One region of the Gordonia polyisoprenivorans genome, then DNA from elsewhere that is predicted to be linked to it. Evidence: riboswitches for the same ligand, from Rfam matches in the RefSeq annotation. Region 1 holds a riboswitch; each other region holds the start of a gene.
The links. Region 1 has a riboswitch for S-adenosylmethionine ahead of J6U32_RS25805 (aminotransferase class V-fold PLP-dependent enzyme). Riboswitches for the same ligand answer to the same signal wherever they lie in the genome.

Region 1 (4,357 bases):
TCAAGGGCAACTATCCGCCGTTCATCTCCGTCGAGGCCGCCGCCAAGGAGGGCGTCGTCTCCGTCGACGAACTGCTGACCGACACCGAGTGGGTCACCATCGTCGAGAAGAGCCCCGTCGACGGCGACACCCGCAACCCGTTCCGGGTCGACGCGAAGGATCGCTTCACCCACGTGCGTCTGACGATGCATCCCGACGGCGGTGTGGCCCGATTCCGGGTCCATGGGCGCGGCGTACCCAACCCGCACTTCTTCCGTTACGGCCATTTCGACCTGGCCGCGTTGGAGAACGGTGGCCTGATCACGGCCTGCTCCAACATGTTCTACAGCTCGCCCAACAACCTGCTCATGCCCGGCCGTGCACGGCACATGGGCGAGGGCTGGGAGACCTCGCGTCGGCGCGACGACGGCAACGACTGGGTGCAGGTACGCCTGGCCGGACAGGGCCGGGTGAGCCTCGTCGAACTCGACACCAGCTACTTCCTGGGCAACGCGCCCGGCGCGGCAATGGTCCGCGGCCGCGACGGCGAGGACGGCGAGTGGTTCGAGGTGTTGGGCCGCACCGACTTACAGCCCGACACCCGGCACCGGTTCGTCATCGACCTCGACCGGCCGATGACCGAGGCGCGCATCGACGTCTACCCCGACGGCGGGATGGCCCGACTCAAGCTGTACGGCCTGCTGACCGACGAGGCGCAGACCGAACTCGTTGAGCAGTGGGAGCGCGGCGAGGCCTGAGCACGACTGGTCGCCGGGATGTCAGGCCGCGCGTCGCTCCGCGAACGACGGCAACACCAGCTCGCGCACGCGGTGACTCGTCGCCGAACCGTCGAGTGGCACCAGGATCACCGCGTCGGCGACCTCGGCCGCGTAGATGTCGCGGATGAGGGTCACCAGACCGCTCGGCGTACCCACATAGCGGACGGTGCCGCCGTTGATCTCGTCCGGAATGTGTGCGACCGCCGCCCGCGCCGACGCGGCGCTGGGCGCGATCGCCACCTCCACCTCGAGTGCGACGGAGAAGTTCGCGGTGTCGCGGGTACCGGCCCGCAGCAGCGAGCGGGCCCGCTGGGCGTCACGCAGCGTGGGTCGACGGACGACGATGGCCGACGGCTCGGCGGGAACGTCGTCGGCGAGCGCGACGCGCAGCGACGGCCGTCCGATGCTGATGCGATCGAGTTCGATGGTCATGCCGGGTTCCCTCCGGGTGAGGTCGAGATGAGTTGTGCCAGAGCGTCGATCAAGCGGTCGATGTCGGCGGCCCCGGTGCCGAGGCCGAAGCTCGCGCGCACGGCGCCGTCGGGGTGGCCGAGGCGAGTGAGGATCGGGTGGGCGCAGAACTTTCCGTCGCGCACGCCGATGCCGTGTTCGTCGCTGAGATATTCGGCGACGGCGCGCGGTGCAATGCCGTCGACGCCGAACCCGGCGATCCCGACGCGATCGGTGATGTCGTCGAAGATGCGGAGTGCCTCGACGCCGTCGATCCGCGCGAGACCGTCATCGAGACGGCAACGCAATTCGTGTTCGTGCAGGCCGATCGCCTCGAAGCCGATCTCGGTGATCGCCTCGCAGGCCGCGGCGATGGCGATGGCGCCCAACACATTCGGAGACCCTGCTTCATGCCGCGCGGCACCGGTGTGCCAGGCAGTGGCCGCGCAGTTCTCGTCGGGCCCGTCGACGACGCTCACCTGCGCCGAGGCGCCACCGCCGGCGAGATACGGGTCGGCGGCGTCGAGCCAGTCCGTTCGTCCGATGAGCACTCCCGCCCCGAACGGCGCGTAGACCTTGTGACCGGAGAACACCAGGTAGTCGATACCGTGGCTGACCATCGACACCGGCCGGTGGGCGACGAGTTGGGCTGCGTCGACGAGGATGCGCGCGCCGTGTCGGTGCGCGATGGCGGCGAGGCGACCGATCGGCAGGACCTCGCCGGTGACGTTGGAGGCCGCGGTCACCGCGAGCAATGCCGCGGGAGCCGCGGCCAGTTCGCATTCGAGCGCGACGAGGGTGTCCTCGATACCCGGACGCGCGGTCACGATGCGGGCCGTCCCGGAGTCGCGCGAGACCCACGGCAGGAGGTTGGCGTGGTGCTCGATGTCGAAGACCACAACGTCGCCGGGGGTGCAGTGGGCCGCCAGATTGATCGCGTCGGTGGTGTTGCGGGTGAACACGACGGTGTCGTCGGCACGCCCACGCACGAAGCGCCGCACCGTCTCCCGGCACTGCTCGTAGCGACGGGTGGTGACCTGGGACAGATGGCCGGCACCGCGGTGGACACTCGCGTACTGGTGCAGCGACGCGGCGACGGCGTCGGCGACCGCGGTCAGGGCGGGGGCGCTCGCCGCATAGTCGAGATTGGCGTAGGCCACCTCGTTCCCGTCGGCGAGCGGCACCGGCTGTCCTGCGCCGACGACCTCGGCCAGCGGCTCGCAGGACGACGGATCTGCGCACACGGTGGCGGCGACCGATGCGGGGGTGGCGACAGCAGTCATCGAAAAATCTCCTCGGGAATCCACGCTTGCCGTGTCCGGGTGGTACACGGCCAGGTCGTCACCCGGAGCACCCCACCGCGGAGGAGGGTTGCCGACCAGCGAGCCGGGGCTTGTCACTGGCACTCATGACCTGCACCAAGGGTGACCTATCACGTCCGAGGGTGTCAATTTTCACTCAGCGTGGGCGAAATCCCGGCGCCGTCCGGCGCTAGGTTGGTCGGGTGAGCGGCGAACCTGTGGGAGATGAGGGAACGGGGCCTGCCCCGTTCGTGTTGTCGCGTCCGCACGGAGCGGTTCGGGCCGAGGGCGTTGCGCGACGGTTCACCGCGGTCTCCGACGCCGCCGAGGCACTGCGATCCGGTGCGGTGGCGTCGGTGGTCGGCGCACTCCCGTTCGACCCCGCCGATCCGGCCGCGCTGTTCGCACCCGAGCGATTGCATCGGGAACAGGCGCTCGGTGGGCGCGCCCCCCTCCGTCATTCACTGACCCACTTCGTCGAGATCCCCAACGCCGCCACACATCGGGAGCGGGTGCGCCGGGCGGTGGCCGCCATCGATGCCGGCGACCTCGACAAGGTGGTGCTCGCGAGAACCGTTGGTGCGGTGCTTGATTCACCGGTCGAGATCGGCGAGCTCCTCGAGGCGCTGGCGCACGGCAATTCCGAACGCAATGCGTTCGTGGTCGACACCGGCCACTCGTGGCTGCTCGGCGCGAGCCCGGAGTTGTTGCTGCACAAGAGCGGCCGCGAGGTCACCTGTCATCCGTATGCCGGTTCGGCTCCTCGCTCGTCGGACCCGGAAGCCGATCGCGAAGCCCGGGAGAAACTCGCCGCGTCGGACAAGGATCATCGCGAGCACGCGTTTGTCGTCGAGCATCTGCGTGAACGGTTGGCGCCGATCAGCGACGAACTCTCTGTCGCGACCCGACCTCAGTTGCTTTCCACCGGCGAGATGTGGCATCTGGCCACACCGATTCGCGCCCGGCTCACCGATCCGGATGTCGGCGCGCTCGACCTGGCCCTCGCCCTGAGCCCCACCCCCGCGGTGTGCGGAACACCGACCGACGCTGCGGCACAGTTCATCCGGGATCACGAGGAACCCCGTGGACTCTACGCCGGCGCCGTCGGCTGGGCCGACGCACACGGCGACGGCGAGTGGATGGTCACCATCCGTTGCCTCGAACTCGACGCCGACCGACAAACCTTTCGCACGTGGGCCGGCGGCGGCATCGTCGCCGACTCCGATCCCGAAGCCGAACTCGCCGAGACCACCGACAAACTGCTGACGGTATTGCGGGCGTTGGGAATCGACAACCGCTGATCAGCAGGCCTCCTCCCCCGGCGGTCGAGGCTTGCTCGAGTAACCTTCCCCATCGGTGGCCCAGGCGCACCCCCGTACCTGGACATACCCGCCCCATCGACGATCCAGGCCCCCGCACTCGAGCAGCCCTCCCCATCGACGGTTCCATGCGCACCACCCCCGTACCCGAGCAACCCCTCCCCATCGATGATCCAGGCGCACAACCCCGTACTCGAGCATCCCCTCCCCATCGACGGTCCATACGCACCACCCCCGTACCCGAGCATCCCCTCCCCATCGATGATCCATACGCACAACCCCCCGTACCCGAGTCATCCCCTCCCCATCGATGGTCGAGGTGCACGGCGCCCCAGGCGCCGGGCCTCGAGACCCGGCGAGATGACAGGTATCGCAACCACATCCATCGACTACAGCAAAAACCGCGCCCCTACCACACCCCGCCGACAGAAAAGCATCGCCGAAACACGTTGTCCACAAGCAGAATTGACCAAAATACCCCTTGCATCGAACACCCTGGCGAGGTACACTGGACCCATCACACCGATCA
Region 2 (4,357 bases), 520 kb from region 1:
GACGACGCCCTCGAACTCCGCGGACGTATCCTCGGCGCCTTCGAACAGGCCGAGTTGTCCACCGATCCCGACGAGCGCGCCCGCCTGCTGACCTTCGTGGTGGTCGGCGCCGGTGCCACCGGGGTGGAGATGGCCGGGCAGATCGCGGAGATGGCGGCCAAGACGCTACGCGGCGCGTTCGACTCCATCGATCCGACGCAGGCGCGGGTCATCCTGCTCGACGCCGCGCCGTCGGTGCTTCCGCCGTTCGGGCGCAAGCTCGGGGGGCGGGCCGAAAAGCGTTTGCGCTCACTGGGAGTCGACGTCCAACTGGGATCGATGGTGGTCGACATGGACTACGATGGGCTGGTGGTCAAAGACCCCGACGGCACCACCCGACGCATCGAGAGCCAGTGCAAGGTGTGGTCGGCGGGTGTCGCGGCCAGCCCACTGGGCCGCCATCTCGCCGAGCGGAGCGGAGCCGAGACCGACCGCGCCGGCCGGGTCCGGGTGCAGCCCGATCTCAGTCTGCCCGGCCACGCCGAGGTGTTCATCGTCGGCGACATGATGGCACTCGACGGGGTGCCGGGCCAGGCTCCGGCGGCCAATCAGTCCGCGCGGTACGCCGCCGACACCATCACCGCTCGGCTCAACGGCAGCCTGCGCGCCCGAAAGCCGTTCTCCTACTGGGACAAGGGATCGATGGCGACGGTCTCGCGGTACTCGGCCGTCGCCAGCGTGCCGATCCCCGGCACGTCACGGCACATCGAGTTCTCCGGTTACCTCGCCTGGCTCGGATGGCTGTTCCTGCACCTGATCTACCTCGTCGGATTCCGCAACCGCTTCACCACGCTGATCGATTGGCTCTTCGCGTTCACCTCGCGCAGCCGCAACCAGCTCGCGGTCACCGAACAGCAGGTGTTCGCGCGCACCGTGATCGACCGGCTCGAGGAGATCGAGGAACGCGGCGCCGCCTGAGGCGGCGCGTCTACAGTTTCGCCAACGCCGGCGTCAGCTTGTCGACCGCCCACGGCACCGAGTAGATCGTGGGCGCGCTGAACGCCGCCGCGGTGTCGTTGGTGAGGAACACCGTCGTGCCGCGGCGCACCGCGGGCAGCGAATCCCAGCCGGGTATCGCATCGAAGGCCTCGGGCCCGCCGACCAGCGGCCAGAAGATCAGCAGGTCCGAAGCGAAGATGTCGATACGTTCGGCAGACACGACCGTGCGTGCGCCGCCGGGCGCGAGCCCCTTGACCGCCGGGTCGAGAACCAGGCCGAGTTCGGCGAGCAGTTTCGCGGAGGGGTCGGTGTCGCTGGTCACCACACCGAACTGATTCTGCGGGGTCAACTGTCCGAAGGTGAACGTCTTGCCCTGGCTCGCCGGGTATTTCGCCTTGGTGGTCGCGATCTGCTGCTCGACCTCGGCGACGGCCTCATCGGCCTGCTGCTGCTTGCCGAAGATCCGGCCGGCCGTCGTCATCACGTCCTGCCAACTGTCGGTGACGGTGTTCTTGGCCATCACCGGAATCGTGGGGGCGATCTGCGTCAGGCGGTCGTAGGCCGCACGGTCGGGCAGGTATCCGGCGAGGATGACCTGCGGGGCGAACCGAGCGATCGCGGCGACGTCAGGGGGACCGGCCTCCACGTCGTAGGTGACGATCGTCGACGAGTGCTCCGGCGTCCAGGCGAAGCGATTGTTCGGGCCCGAATACCCCTGCGCGAGGAACTCCGCCGTGATCGGGACCCCGAGGCGGATCAGCGAATCCGACCACGCGCCGCCGAATGTCACGACCTTGGTCGGATCGCTCGGAATCGTCGTCGATCCGTACTGGTGCTCAACGGTCACGGTCCCACCCGTGGATCCGGCCGGATCGTCGGGGGACGAACATCCGACAAGGGCGACGAACATCAGGGTCAACAGGCCGGCGAGGACTCCACGAACACGCATCTCGTTAGGTTAGGCTAAATCGCCGGTATCGGACAAGACCGACATGGGCGTTCCGACGACGCGGCTCGTCCTCGACGCCGTGCGGGCGTCCGGGTTAATCCCATGGTGACCGAAAGTATGTGCCGCATACACGCCCGAACGCCGTCGACGCACCCGGGTGACTCCTGACTTTCTTGCCGTGCGCCGCGCCGCCGACCTACCGTGAATCGACCATCTGGAGCGACCGAGAGACCCGGCTCGTCGACGTCGCAGCAACCCCCCAGAGGAGGGTGCTAACGCCGGGATCGATGGGAGTCGGCTCGTGCCATTTCATGACCATGCCCCGTTGTCGGTGCTCGACCTCGCACCGATCAGTGAGGGCTCCAATCCTGCTGCCGCACTGGCAAATACAATCGATCTCGCGCAGCACGCCGAGCAGTGGGGCTATCGCCGCTACTGGGTCGCCGAACATCACTTCGTCGCGGTGGCCGGCTCCAACCCGGCCGTCCTGATCGGTCACATCGCCGGTGCCACCACCACCATCCGGGTCGGGTCGGCGGCGGTGCAGGTCGGCCAGACGACCGCGGTCTCGGTCGTCGAGTCCTTCGGACTGCTCGACGCCTTCCACCCCGGCCGCATCGACCTGGGTCTCGGACGCTCCGGTCAACGGCGCGCGGAAGCGGTCACGGCGACACCGAAGGCTTCGACACCTGCGCCGCCCCTGCCGAGCATTCCCGGCCCGAGTCGCGTCGTCGACGGTGTGGTGCTCCCCGAACCATTCGATGTGTCGGCGCTGCTGGCGAATTCGCGCCTGGCACGCAGCTTCGAGGTACTCACCCAACCCGGTGCGCAGACCCCGGACTTCGCCGAGCAGGTCGCCGACATCGCCGCACTGCTCGAGGGCACCTATCGCAGCCCGTCCGGTTTCGAACTGCATGCGGTGCCCGGTGAGGGCGCCGACGTCGAGCTCTGGATCTTCGGCAGCAGCAAGGGCCAGAGCGCCCAGGTGGCCGGCGCGCGCGGACTTCCGTTCGTCGCCAACTACCACGTGAGCCCCGGGACCACGCTCGAAGCGGTGCAGGCCTACCGCGCCGCCTTCCGGCCGTCGGCGGTGCTCGCCGAACCGTACGTGGTGGTCTCGGCCGACGTGGTGGTCGCCGACGACGACGACACCGCACGCCATCTCGCCTCCACTTACGGGCACTGGGTGTACAGCATCCGCAGCGGCCACGGCGCCGTCGAGTATCCGGATCCGGCCACCGCGCCACCACTGGCCGACGAGCAGCGCGCACTGGTCGCCGACCGCCTCGAGACCCAGTTCGTGGGCAGCCCCGACACGGTCGTCGAGCGTCTCGCCGCACTCGGAAAACTCACCGACGCAGACGAACTCGTCATCACCTCGGTCACCCACGATCACGGTGACCGGCTGCGCTCGCACGAACTCCTCGCCAAGAAATGGGGCCTCATCTGATGCGTGGCATCACCACCACCGTCGCCCGTACCGCGACGGCAACCGTTGCCGCGCTGGCTGTCTTCGGTCTCGCCGCATGCGGCGGGGGCTCCTCGCAGTCCGAGGACGCCGGCCCGCCGGTCTCCGGCGGCACGCTGCGCTACGGCCTCTCCGACGCGCCCACCTGCTCCGACCCCGCCCAGAGCGCCACCAACCAGACGATCTACGTGACCCGTCAGATCGTCGACTCACTGACCGACCAGGTACCCGGGAGCGGCGACCTGAAACCGTGGCTGGCGCAGAGCTGGGAGGTCAGCCCCGACGCCAAGACCTTCACCTTCCATCTCAAGCCCGACGTCACCTTCAGCAACGGCACCCCGCTGACCGCCGACTCGGTCAAGAAGAACTTCGACGCCATCGTCACCACCCTCGGCGGCGCCAAGGCGCCCTTGGCCGCAACCTATCTCAGCGGCTACACCGGCACCACCGTCGTCGACCCGTTGACCGCACGGGTCGAGTTCTCCGCGCCGAACGCACAGTTCCTGCAGGCGACCTCGACCCCGCAGCTCGGCATCCAGGCCGACGCGACCGTCGCCGCCACACCCGAACAGCGGTGCCAGGGCACCAACATCGGCTCCGGGCCGTTCGTCTATTCCGCATGGCAACAAGGCCGTTCGGCCGCCCTGCGCAAACGCACGGGATATCAGTGGGGCTCGGCGGTGTTCACCCACACCGGCGATGCCTACCTCGACGGGATCGACTTCACCGTCGTCCCCGAATCGGGTGTGCGCACCGGGTCGCTGGGCTCCGGTCAGCTCGACGTCATCAGCGATGCCCTCCCCAACGACAAGGCACAGATCTCCTCGGCCGGTGGCAAGGTACTCACCGCGGTGAACCCCGGTGTGCCGTTCGGCCTGCAGCCCAACGTCTCCCGTGGAGTGCTCGCCGATGAACAGGTGCGCACCGCGCTGCTCCCGGCGATCAACCGCACCGAACTCGTC
Region 3 (4,357 bases), 2.7 Mb from region 1:
TCCTTGGTGCGCTGGTGAGTCGGGTGGTCGAGGACCTGCTCCGGGGTGCCCTGCTCGACGATGCGCCCGTTGTCGAGGAAGACGATGGTGTCGGCGACCTCGCGGGCGAAGCCGATCTCGTGGGTCACGACGATCAAGGTCGTGCCGGTGGCGGCGAGATCACGGATCACCGCGAGGACGTCGCCCACGAGCTCGGGATCGAGGGCCGAGGTCGGCTCGTCGAAGAGCAGCACCCCGGGCTCGACGGCCAGTGCCCGGGCGATGGCGACCCGCTGTTGCTGACCACCGGAGAGCTGGCGCGGATATGCGTCGTACTTGTCCGAAAGTCCCACGCGCGCAAGGAGTGCGCGGGCAGCGCTCTCGGCGTCGCCGCGGCTGATCCGGCCGGTCGAGACCAGTGGTGCCGCGACGTTCTGGCCTGCGGTCAGGTTGGAGAACAGGTTGAACGACTGGAAGACGTAGCCGATGCGGCGTCGCTGTCGCAGGATCTCGCGTTCGGGCAATTCCCGGAGCCGGCCGCCCGTACGGCGGACGCCGATCAGTTCACCGCCGACGCTGACGTGGCCTGCGTCGAGCCGTTCGAGATGGTTCACGGCACGGAGCAGGGTCGACTTGCCCGAGCCCGAGGGTCCGAGGATCACCGTCACCTCTCCCGGGCGGATCGTGAGGTCGATGCCCTTGAGGACGTGGTGGTCGGCGTAGAAGCGGTGGGCGCCCACGATCTGCACCTCGACACCGGCCGACGTCGTGTCCGGGGTGATGGCGGCGCGCGTCATGCGGCACGCTCCCAGGGACGCAGGGCGATGCTCCGGCGAGCGCCGGCAACAGCGAACCGCAATCGCTGTATCGGCGTCGGGGGCAGGGTGCGGACCGCCCCTCGCGCGAAGTAGCGCTCGACGTAGAACTGGACGATCGAGACGGCGCTGGTGAGGATCACATACCAGACCGTCGCCACCATCAGCAGCGGGATGATGTCACCGGAGTAGGTGCTCGACTGGGTCGAGACCACGCCGAACAGATCGAGTAGCGACACGTAGTAGACCAGCGACGTCGACTTGATCAGTCCGATCAGCAGATTCACATACGACGGCACGATGGAGCGCAATGCCTGCGGCAACGTGATGCGCAGAAAGTGGTATCGCCGTGGAATGCCCAGTGCGGCAGCGGCTTCGTGTTGACCCGCATCGACCGACAGGATGCCGCCGCGCACGATCTCGGCGGCGAACGCCGCCTCGTGGATGGTGATACCGATGACGGCGATCAGGAACGGAGTCGCCAGATCTGCCTCGGAGAAATGAAACAGTCCCGGCCCGAATGGAATACCGATACTCAGACTCTGGTAGAGCGCCCCGAAGTTGAACAGGATGAGAAGCAGGACGATCAGCGGGATCGATCGAAAGAACCACACGTATCCCCAACTGACCGCCGCGAGCACGGGATTGTTCGACAGCCGCATCAGCGCCAGGACGATACCCACGGCCAGAGCGAGCACCGCACTGTACGCCGCGACCTCCAGGGTGACCCCGAGACCTTCGAGAACGACGGGGCGAAAGAACCAGTACCCGAATCGATCCCATTGGAAGAATGCATTGGTGGCCAGGCCGTGGACCAGCTGCGCGCCGACGACGAGCACGATCGCGGCGAGAATCCACCGGCCGGGATGACGCAGGGGCGCAACGCGTTCGGCGGTCGGCGGCGTGGATTTCCCCGACGACGACCGCGGGTCCCCCGACGGCGCCGGGAGAGGACCGGCACTCGTGGACGGCGATGGGGCGGACATGGCGGCACTCTCCTTCACACGGGAACGGGAACAGACGCGAGGAGATGCGTGCCCGCCGCCACCCCGGGGCGCATCCCGCGGCAACCGACGACCACGACGGCACGACGACTCCTCACGAAGTCGTTGTGGCCGTGTCCATCACGCTTATCGGGATACACCCGATCCGGTCGTCACCTGGGGCACCCCACCGCGATGCGAGGGTTGCCGGTCAACCAGCCAGGGCTTGACGTTGACACTCATGACCGTCGTGCTCACGCTACTGCCGCGCGCCGCCGCGGTCAGCATTTACATTCGCCGAGGAGTGAAAGTCTCGTGGCGTCGGGTCGGACACCACCATTCCTCGGACGCCGCGGTCGTCAGATGCTGCGTTCACCGGCCAGGATCGCCTCGAGGCGTCGGTGGATGTGCGGGGAGAGAAAGGGTGTGACGTCGCCGCCGAGCTTGGCGACTTCTTTCACCAGTGAACTCGAGACGTGCGCGTAGCGGGGATCGGTCAGCAGGAAGACGGTTTCGACGTCGGCCAGCTCACGATTCATCTGCGCCATCGGAAGCTCGTAGTCGAAGTCCACCGACGAGCGCAGGCCCTTGACGATGGAGTGGATCGCGTTCTCTCGGAGATAGTCGACGAGCAGGCCGGTCCATTGATCCACCCGCACGTTGGGCAGATCGGCGCAGTCCTCCCGGATGAGTTCGAGTCGCTCCGGGACCGAGAACAGCCCGCGCTTGTTGGGATTGACGACCACGGTGACCACCAGTTCGTCGAAACACGCGGCCGCCCGCTCGACGACGTAGCGGTGCCCACGCGTGAAGGGATCGAAGGAGCCGGGGATCACCGCGCTGGTCATACTCTGCAGAACCTACCCGCCCGCCCCGCCGGTGACTCGCGCGACCTGCACCGTGGTGTCGCCGTAGGACTTGTCGGTGACGATCTCCCAGCCGGACGGCCAGTGTGTCGTGGCCCGTCGGCCGCGCTCGAGCACCAGCAGGCCGCCGTCGGCGAGCCAACCACCCGATCCGAGCGCCGTCAGGTCGCCGTGCACCTCGTCGTCGGTGAGCGCATAGGGCGGGTCGGAGAAGATCACATCGAAGCCGCCCGTCACATCCTCGTGGTGCGCGACATCCACGCGGGCCGGGGCACCGGCGGCCAGGAACGCCGGCACCGGTGCGGTGATCACCCGACCCACCTCGGCGACGCCGAGCGCCTTCAGATTGGCGGTGACGACAGCGGTGGCGCGACGGCGGTTGTCGACGAACACGGCCGAGGACGCACCACGGGAGAGTGCTTCGAGGCCCAGCGCACCGGACCCGGCATAGAGGTCGAGGATCGCGGCGCCCTCCAGATCGATCCGGGCATCGAGAATGTTGAACACCGCCTCACGCACCCGATCGGAGGTGGGCCGGGTCCCGGCGTCGGGAACCTTCAGTGGGCGTCCGCCGTGGCGGCCGGCGATGATCCGGGTCACCGGACCATTCTCCCATTGCCGATTCCGGTGGGCGGCGACCCTCGACGGGCGGCACCGGCGGGGGCGTCACCGCCACGTCGCTGCCGGACATTTCGCCCACCCGCAGCGAGTCGTCGCAAGCGTTTGTGTCCCGCATCACATACACCGGATGAACTGGGCATTGAGGGGACATTTCCCCACCGATTTACGCAGGCAGGTGAATTCGTCGACACACGTTGTTAACGTCGAATGCGTTATGAGCCCGTCCCACACAAGAACGGCCCCATCACCCCTTCTCACTCTCGACTACCGAGTTCCCTCGGTGGCCGACGGTACCCGACTCTGGGAGATTGCCAAGGACTCCCAGGTGCTCGACGTGAATTCCAGCTACGCCTACGTGCTGTGGTGCCGAGACTTCGCCGAGACGTCCATCGTCGCCGAGGTCGACGGCCGCACTGCAGGATTCGTCACCGGATATCGGCGTCCCTCCGACCCGTCGACCCTCATGGTCTGGCAGGTGGCGGTCGACGACGCCTATCGCGGCCACGGGATCGCAGCAACGATGCTGCACCGGCTCTTCGATCGTGCCGCGCGCCGCGGGGTGGTGGCCATGCACACCACCATCAGCCCCGACAACGTTGCCTCGCAACGATTGTTCGCGTCCGTGGCGGCCGCTCGCGGACTCCGGTTCGCCCGGCGCGACCTGTTCGCCGCCGGCGACTTCCCGGACGCACACGAGCCCGAGGATCTCTACCTGCTCGAACCCGAGGTCCCCGAACCCTGAGGCCGGGCAACGGGAGTCAGCTCCCGAGCGGTTCCGGTCCGACCCCGCACACGGTCAAGAATGCGGCCGCACAACACTTGTCGCTCACCCGTCGCCGAGAATCGCTGTTGCACAGCGACAATCGCGTGCAACAGCGCTTCACTCGCCGCACCGTGGTGCGCTCCCGCGGCACCGGCGCGTCGACGGATCGGCGGCCCCACAGATTTCCCACATTGGAGGAATAACCATGAATGACCAACCCACCGACAAGAAGGCCTCCATCGACGACTCGGTCTTCACCCAACACGAATCCGAGGTCCGCAGTTACTGCCGTAGCTGGCCGACGGTGTTCGGTCAGGCCCGCGGATCGTG

Region 2: it holds a riboswitch for S-adenosylmethionine, as region 1 does, so the genes downstream of both, J6U32_RS23425 (LLM class flavin-dependent oxidoreductase) here and J6U32_RS25805 (aminotransferase class V-fold PLP-dependent enzyme) in region 1, are expected to answer to the same signal.
Region 3: it holds a riboswitch for S-adenosylmethionine, as region 1 does, so the genes downstream of both, J6U32_RS13925 (amino acid ABC transporter permease) here and J6U32_RS25805 (aminotransferase class V-fold PLP-dependent enzyme) in region 1, are expected to answer to the same signal.

The regions. Positions count from the first base shown of each region.
Region 1 covers NZ_CP072203.1:5,745,999-5,750,355, forward strand. The annotation lists gene alc (allantoicase) at 1-737, shown strand, start outside; gene J6U32_RS25800 (hypothetical protein) at 759-1,190, opposite strand; gene J6U32_RS25805 (aminotransferase class V-fold PLP-dependent enzyme) at 1,187-2,491, opposite strand; SAM riboswitch class IV at 2,509-2,622, opposite strand; gene J6U32_RS25810 (isochorismate synthase) at 2,713-3,810, shown strand.
Region 2 covers NZ_CP072203.1:5,229,400-5,233,756, reverse strand. The annotation lists gene J6U32_RS23435 (NAD(P)/FAD-dependent oxidoreductase) at 1-957, shown strand, start outside; gene J6U32_RS23430 (ABC transporter substrate-binding protein) at 968-1,927, opposite strand; SAM riboswitch class I at 2,135-2,221, shown strand; gene J6U32_RS23425 (LLM class flavin-dependent oxidoreductase) at 2,229-3,377, shown strand; gene J6U32_RS23420 (ABC transporter substrate-binding protein) at 3,377-4,357, shown strand, end outside.
Region 3 covers NZ_CP072203.1:3,087,270-3,091,626, reverse strand. The annotation lists gene J6U32_RS13930 (amino acid ABC transporter ATP-binding protein) at 1-776, opposite strand, end outside; gene J6U32_RS13925 (amino acid ABC transporter permease) at 773-1,780, opposite strand; SAM riboswitch class IV at 1,916-2,024, opposite strand; gene coaD (pantetheine-phosphate adenylyltransferase) at 2,137-2,625, opposite strand; gene rsmD (16S rRNA (guanine(966)-N(2))-methyltransferase RsmD) at 2,638-3,243, opposite strand; gene ectA (diaminobutyrate acetyltransferase) at 3,479-4,006, shown strand; gene ectB (diaminobutyrate--2-oxoglutarate transaminase) at 4,233-4,357, shown strand, end outside.